Linked DNA regions of Kaistia algarum. The protein of the gene in region 1 interacts with the protein of each later gene in a pairwise test. Links are inferred from orthologs where the notes say so. Each region holds a gene or a part of one and is shown in the gene's direction. Other genes may lie near its edges. The genes, in order: OSH05_RS24155 and dnaE.

Region 1 (3,194 bases):
CGCGCAGCAGGAAGATGCGCGCGGAAGGGTCGGCGAGTGTAGCGGCAAGCGTCGATTCGTTGCGCGCTTCGCTGCGGCGTTCGAGACGGTTGCCAGAAAAGCCGGTCAGGGTGCTCGGCTCCGGCGTCGGCAGGCGGGAAAAAACGGAACGGGTCATTGCGCGTGGTGATCGAGAGGGGCGGGTCAAGCGCCGGCAGGCCGGCCGATTCCCTTGGGGGCGGCCATTACGCCACAGAGCGTTCCTCGGCGATAGTCCCGTGCCGCGCGAGGGGGCTTGCCTTCGTCGCGCCAAAAGACGATATGTGCGGCGGGAGGTTGGTGGTGGACGTACCACTCGCCAACCGGGTCAGGTCCGGAAGGAAGCAGCCCCAACGAGCCAGGCACGGGTCGCGTGCCAGCCTCCCACTTTTCCCCTATCGTCTCCGCGCGTGCCGCCCATCTGGGCGGGCGTTGCCGCATGAGAGGATTTATCCTCGCGCTTTGCGGCCGATCGCGGATATATCCATCAGCGAACAGGGCGACGGACCGGCGATGGATGGCGGCGATCAGATAAGCGGGACGACGACTGGCGCTGGCGGCGCCTATCGTGTCCTTGCGCGCAAATACCGGCCGAAGAGCTTCGACGACCTCGTCGGCCAGGAGCCGATGGTCCGCACGCTGACGAACGCGTTCGAAACCGGGCGGATCGCGCAGGCCTATATGCTGACGGGCGTGCGCGGCGTCGGCAAGACGACGACTGCGCGCATCCTCGCCCGTGGCCTCAACTACAAGACCGAGACGATCGATCGGCCGACCATCGAAATGCCCGTGCTTGGCGTCCATTGCGCCGAGATCATGGAAGGGCGCCATGTCGACGTGATCGAGATGGACGCGGCCTCCAATAACGGCATCGACAATATCCGCGAGATCATCGAGGCAGTTCGCTACAAGCCGGTTACGGCCCGCTACAAGGTCTATATCCTCGACGAAGTGCACATGCTCTCCGGCGCCGCCTTCAACGGCCTGTTGAAGACGCTGGAGGAGCCGCCGGAGCATGTGAAGTTCATCTTCGCCACCACCGAGATCCGCAAGGTGCCGGTCACGGTGCTGTCGCGCTGCCAGCGTTTCGATCTGCGCCGCATCGAATCGGGCCAGCTCATCGGCTTGCTCTCCTCGATCACGCAGAAGGAGAACGTCGAGATCGACGGCGAGGCGCTCGCCATGATCGCGCGCGCCGCCGAGGGCTCGGCTCGCGATTCGCTGTCGCTGCTCGACCAGGCCATCGCTCATGGTGCCGGCGCGATCCGCGCCGAGGATGTGCGCGCCATGCTCGGCCTCGCCGACCGGGCCCGCATCGTCGATCTCTTCGAGGCGCTGATGGCCGGCCGTACCGCCGAGGCGCTGAGTCTTCTGAAACATCAATACGATATCGGCGCCGATCCTTCCGTCGTGCTTCAGGACCTCGCCGCCTTCACCCATATGGTGACGCGCTTCAAGGTCGTGCCGGACCCTTCCGATCAGGCAGCCTTGCCCGAATCGGAGCGCCAGCGGGCGGCTGCTTTTGCGGCAGCTCTTTCGCTTCGCGTGCTGTCGCGCGCCTGGCAGATGCTGATCAAGGGCATCGATGAGGTCGCGACCTCAAGCCGGCCTCTCGCCGCCGCCGACATGGTGCTGATCCGCATCGCCCATGTCGCCGATATGCCGACACCGGACGAGGCGCTGCGGCTGCTGAAGTCTGGCGCCGCCCTTCCCGCATCGGCGCCGGCGAGCCCGGCGCCCGCCGCGTCGTTGCCTTCGGGTCCGACGGCTAGTGCCCGCACCGGCAATGGCGGGCTTCGGCCCCTGCCGGCGGTCGAGGCCTTTGCAGCGCCCGATCCCGCGCCGCAGCCGGTCCCCACGCCGAGCGCCAAGGCGGAGCCGGCGATTCGCTTTCAGCGTTTTGACGATCTGGTCGCCTATGTCGGCATGAAGCGCGACGTTCCGTTGAAGCTCGCCCTCGAGACGCAGGTGCGGGTCATCCGGTTCGATTCCACATTGCTCGAATTCGAGCCGGTCGATGGAGCCGGGCGGGGTCTCGCGGCCGAGATCATGAGGAAGGTCAGCGACTGGACCGATACTCGTTTCAGCGTCGTGGTTGGCAAAGGCGCGACGGAGCCGACCATCGCCGAGGCGCGGGCGGCCATGAAGCTGAAGGCGCGCAGCGATGCGCGCTCGGATCCCTTGGTCGCGGCCGTTTTGGCGCGGTTCCCCGGCGCCGAGATCGTCGACGTGCAGATTCGGTCGGAGGAGGGCGCGGACGCGATCCTGCCGCCTGCCAACATCCCGGCGACCGAGAACCCCGACGAAGCGCCGGAAGCCGGCGAAGATTGAACTTTCAGAACGACAAGAGGAGCGAAGGCCTATGAGCGATTTCCTGGGCATGATGAAGAAGGCCAAGGAACTGCAGTCCAAAATGCAGGATATGCAGGCCGAAGTCGCAACCATCGAGGTCGATGGCGCCTCCGGTGCCGGGCTCGTCCAGATCACCATGACCGCCAAGGGCGACCTCCGGAAGCTCACGATCGACCCCTCCCTGATGAAGCCGGACGAGGTCGAGATTCTGGAGGACCTGATCATCGCCGCCCATGCCGACGCGCGGGCGAAGGCCGAGAAGGCGATGGCCGACAAGATGCAGGCGCTGACCGGCGGCCTCGGCCTGCCGCCAGGCCTCAAGCTGCCGTTCTGAGGCGCTTCCCGCCACCATGGCCCGTTCCGTCCTTGGACCCGAGATCGAGCGGCTGATCCAGCTTCTCGCCAAGCTGCCCGGCCTCGGACCGCGATCGGCGCGGCGCGCCGCGCTGGCGCTGATCAAGAAGAAGGAGCAACTGCTGGTCCCGCTCGCGGGCGCGATGAATGTTGCGGCCGAGCGGGTCAAGGTCTGCTCTGTCTGCGGCAATATCGATACCGTTGACCCCTGCTCGATCTGCACCGATCCCGAGCGCGATGGCCGCATTCTCATCGTCGTCGAGGATGTCTCGGATCTCTGGGCGCTGGAGCGGGCCGGGGCCATGAAGGCGCGCTACCATGTGCTCGGCGGCACGCTGTCGCCGCTGGACGGCATCGGGCCGGACGACCTGACCATCGATGCGCTGGTGCGGCGCTGTGCCTCCGGCGAGGTCGCGGAAGTGATCATCGCGGTGAACGCCACCGTCGACGGGCAGGCGACGGCCCATGTC
Region 2 (4,370 bases), on another replicon or contig:
CCAGCCATGACGGGGGGCGACGCGGATCGGCTGGGGACGGTGGAAGTCATCGCCGAACGGATCGACGCGCGGTCGCGAAAGCAAGGAGAGCGCGGGCCGTACAAAAAGCGCCTAGGAGAGTAGGCGGGACTCGAACCCGCGTCCTCTCGCTTAGCAGGCGGGCGCTCTATCCACCTGAGCTACCACTGCAACAGCCTTTCGAGGCAGGTCGTGTTCGCACGACGCAGCAACTATAGCGCGAGTCTACTAGAATTCCAAACTGAGACACTACCCCTAAATCCCGGCTGTTGACGAAAAGAACAAAACATGAACATATGGGGATATCGATGTGAATTCAGGGGATAAGCCGATGTCGATCTTGCTTCGCGATGCCGCCGCTCTCGTCGTTCTCGCTTCGTTTGTGGCGACCGTTACGCTCTGGTCGGATCTCGTCGCCCGCCTCGTCTGAGCTGCGTCTTCCGTTCTCCACAGGCGACGATGGGCCACGGCGTTGGCCGTGGACTATGGAGCGTCTGGGCGGGAGAATGGGGCACTAGGCGGCCCCCGAGTCGGGCGGGCGCGGCGGGAGACGAGCCATGGGCAGTGCGGAGCGGGCCGGGATCGTATCGAAGGTCGGCTTCGTGCATCTTCGCGTCCATTCGGCCTATTCGCTGCTCGAAGGGGCGCTGCCTCTCAAGAAGCTGACCAAGCTGGCGCTTGCCGACCAGATGCCGGCCCTGGCGCTGACCGATACCGGCAATCTCTTCGGTGCGCTGGAATTCTCGGAAAAGATGGTCGAGATCGGCATTCAGCCGATCATCGGCTGCCAGATGGCTGTCGCCTTTGACGATGGCTTCGAGCCGGGGCGGCGCGGCGCCTCTGCCGGGCGGCAACTTGCCGATCTCGTGCTGATCGCCGCCAGCGAGGCGGGCTATTGGAACCTCGTCCGTCTGGTTTCGCTTTCCTTCATGGAGAGCGAGGCGATCGACAAGCCGAATATCTCCTTTGCCGCGCTGGAGGCGGCAAGTGAGGGGTTGATCGTGCTGACCGGCGGCGCCAACGGGCCGGTCGACCAGGCGATCCGTGCCGGGCAGGGCGCTTTTGCCGGCGAGCGTCTTTCCCGCCTCGCTGCTTTGTTCGGCGACCGCCTCTATGTCGAATTACAGCGCCACGGCACGCCGGACGAGGCGCGCCATGAGAGCGAACTTCTGACGCTCGCCTATGGCATGGGCCTGCCGCTGGTCGCGACCAACGAAGCGTTTTTCCCGGCGCGGGGCGACTATGAGGCGCATGACGCGCTGATCGCGATCGCCGAGGGCGCTGTGATCGCCGAGGAGAAGCGCCGCCGGCTGACGGCGGAGCATTATTTCAAGACCCGCGCCGAGATGATCGCGCTGTTTGCCGATCTGCCTGAGGCGACGGCGAATTCGGTCGAGATCGCGATGCGATGCCGCTACCGGCCGATGAAGCGCAAGCCGATCCTGCCGCGCTTCGCTGGCGCCGATGCCGAGCCGGAGGCGGCCGAGGCCGCGGAGATCGAGGCGCTGCGGCTGGCCGCGCGCGGCGGTCTGGATCGTCGGCTCGAGCGCCACGGCCTCGCGCCGGGCCTCTCGGACAAGGATTATCGGGACCGGCTCGAATTCGAGCTCTCGGTCATCGAGAAGATGAAGTTTCCGGGCTATTTCCTCATCGTCGCCGACTTCATCCAATGGGCGAAATCGCAGGGGATTCCCGTCGGCCCGGGGCGTGGCTCGGGCGCCGGCTCGCTGGTCGCCTGGTCGCTGACCATTACCGATCTCGACCCGATGCGCTTCGCCTTGCTGTTCGAGCGCTTCCTCAATCCCGAGCGCGTCTCGATGCCGGATTTCGACATCGACTTCTGCCAGGACCGGCGCGACGAGGTCATCGACTACGTCCAGCAGAAATATGGCCGCGATCAGGTCGCGCAGATCATCACGTTTGGAACGCTCCAGGCGCGTGCCGTGCTGCGCGACGTCGGCCGCGTGCTGCAGATGCCCTATGGCCAGGTCGATCGGCTGTGCAAATTGGTGCCGCAGAATCCGGCCAATCCGGTTTCGCTCGACAAGGCGATCGAGGACGAGCCGCGCCTGCGCGCCGCCCGCGATGAGGAACCGATCGTGGCGCGCCTGCTCGACATGGCGCAGAAGCTCGAGGGCCTCTATCGCCATGCCTCGACCCACGCCGCCGGCATCGTGATCGGCGACCGAAGGCTCGACGCGCTGGTGCCGCTCTACCGGGATCCGCGCTCGAACATGCCGGTCACCCAGTTCAACATGAAATGGGTCGAAAGCGCCGGCCTGGTCAAGTTCGACTTCCTCGGCCTGAAGACGCTGACGGTCCTCGAAACCGCTGTAAAACTCGTCGCCAAGCGCGGGATTGGACTCGATCTTTCGGCTTTGCCGCTCGACGACAAGCCGACCTATGAGATGCTCCAGCGCGGCGAGACGGTGGGCGTGTTCCAGCTGGAAAGCCAGGGCATGCGCAAGGCGCTGGTCGGCATGAAGCCGGACCGTTTCGAGGACATCATCGCCCTCGTCGCGCTCTATCGCCCCGGTCCGATGGACAATATCCCGGTCTATAATGCGCGCAAGCATGGCGAGGAGAAGCCGGATTACCTTCACCCCAAGCTGGAAATGGTGCTGAAGGAGACGCACGGCGTCATCATCTACCAGGAACAGGTGATGCAGATCGCGCAGATTCTCTCCGGCTATTCGCTCGGCGAAGCCGATCTGCTGCGCCGCGCCATGGGCAAGAAGATTAAGGCGGAGATGGATGCGCAGCGCGCCCGCTTCGTCGAGGGCGCGGTTCGCGAGGGCCTGACCCAGGACCACGCCGACATGATCTTCGATCTGCTGGCGAAGTTTGCCGATTACGGCTTCAACAAGAGCCACGCAGCGGCCTATGCGCTGGTCGCCTATCAGACGGCCTATCTGAAGGCGAACTATCCGACCGAGTTCCTTGCCGCGTCGATGACTCTCGACATGGGCAACACCGACAAGGTCAATGATTTCCGCCGCGATGCGATGCGGCTCGGCATCAAGGTCGATCTGCCGTCGGTAAACCGATCGGGCGCCGTCTTCGACGTCGAGGCGGGCCGCATCCTCTATTCGCTGGCCGCGGTGAAGGGTGTGGGTGCGCAGGCGGTCGAGCATCTGGTCGAGGCGCGGGCCGAGCGGCCGTTCCGTGACTTGTCGGATTTCGCCGCCCGCATCAACCCGAAGATCCTCAACAAGCGCACGCTGGAAAGCCTCATCGCGGCCGGCGCGCTCGACGATCTGGAGCCCGACCGCGCCCGCGTCACGGCCGGCGTCGACCGGATCATGGGCCTCGGCGCCCGCCGCGTCGAGGGCGCCGCGCTCGGGCAGGATGAATTGTTCGGCGGGGGCGGGGGGGAAGCCGAGAAGCTCGTTCTCGCGCCGGCCGAGCCCTGGCTCCCGGCGGAAAAGCTGCAGCGTGAATTCGCGGTGGTCGGCTTCTATCTGTCGGCGCATCCGCTCGATGAATATGCCCCGGTGCTGAAGCGGCTGCGCGTCCAGAACTGGGCCGATTTTTCCGAGGCCGTGCATCGCGGCGCCGCTGCAGGGCGTCTCGCCGGTACGGTGACGGCGCGGCAGGAGCGCAAGACCAAGACCGGCAACCGGATGGGCATCGTCCAGTTCTCCGACCCGACCGGACAGTTCGAGGCGATCCTCTTTTCCGAGGCGCTGAACGAGTTTCGCGACGTGCTGGAGCCCGGCCTCTCGGTAGTCGTGCAGGTTGCCGCCGAGGATCGGCCGGAGGGCATCAGCGTGCGCATCGTCTCGGTCAAGCCGCTCGACGCCATGGCGACGGGGCTGAAGCAATTGCGCGTCTTCCTGCGCGGCGAGGCGCCGCTGCCAAGCCTCGACCGCCATCTGCCGCGCGGCGGCGACGGCGATGTCAGCCTCGTCCTGCTGCTGGATGGCGGCCAGCGCGAAGTCGAGGTCCAACTCCCGGGCCGCTACGCGCTATCACCGCAACTGGCCAGCGCGCTGCGCGCGGTCGGTGGCATTGAGCATGTCGAACTGGTCTAGGCGGCCTCAATAGCTCGTCGGCAGCAATTGCGCCGCGGCATAGAGACCGACCGGCACATAGAGCACCGTGCCAAGCATCTGGACGCGCCGGGAGCCGGCAAAGACCAGGATCGGCAGCAGGCCGAGCGCGAGGTTGAGAAACGTCGCCGCCGAAAGGACGGGCGTGCCCCAGAAGAGAAGGTTGATGAGGAGGGCAAGACCATTGAAGACGGCCACCGCGATGAGGCTCCAGCGGCCGTCAGCCTCGAAATAGCGGCGAAGGCTCTCCCCTTCGGCGATTTCGGAAGGTGGCAGGATCAGCGCCGCGGCCAGGAACAG

Evidence for each region.
Region 2: the proteins of OSH05_RS24155 (region 1) and dnaE interact in binary tests that used the Escherichia coli proteins (3 or more experiments, as listed by UniProt). The link is inferred for Kaistia algarum from one-to-one orthologs.

The regions. Positions count from the first base shown.
Region 1 is NZ_JAPKNJ010000005.1:37,055-40,248, reverse strand. Bases 54-2,940 are described here. They hold OSH05_RS24155 (DNA polymerase III subunit gamma/tau), read left to right. Parts: upstream 54-531; coding sequence 532-2,349; downstream 2,350-2,940. Other genes in these bases: recR (recombination mediator RecR), read left to right, coding at 2,721-2,940; OSH05_RS24150 (YbaB/EbfC family nucleoid-associated protein), read left to right, coding at 2,381-2,704; nudC (NAD(+) diphosphatase), read right to left, coding at 54-157. Outside these bases: more of nudC, read right to left, coding at 1-53; more of recR, read left to right, coding at 2,941-3,194. UniProt on the Escherichia coli protein: Part of the beta sliding clamp loading complex, which hydrolyzes ATP to load the beta clamp onto primed DNA to form the DNA replication pre-initiation complex.
Region 2 is NZ_JAPKNJ010000002.1:886,337-890,706, reverse strand. What follows is about bases 190-4,252. They hold dnaE (DNA polymerase III subunit alpha), read left to right. Parts: upstream 190-575; coding sequence 576-4,052; downstream 4,053-4,252. Other genes in these bases: OSH05_RS17385 (hypothetical protein), read right to left, coding at 4,059-4,252. Also shown: more of OSH05_RS17385, read right to left, coding at 4,253-4,370. UniProt on the Escherichia coli protein: DNA polymerase III is a complex, multichain enzyme responsible for most of the replicative synthesis in bacteria. This DNA polymerase also exhibits 3' to 5' exonuclease activity. The alpha chain is the DNA polymerase catalytic subunit.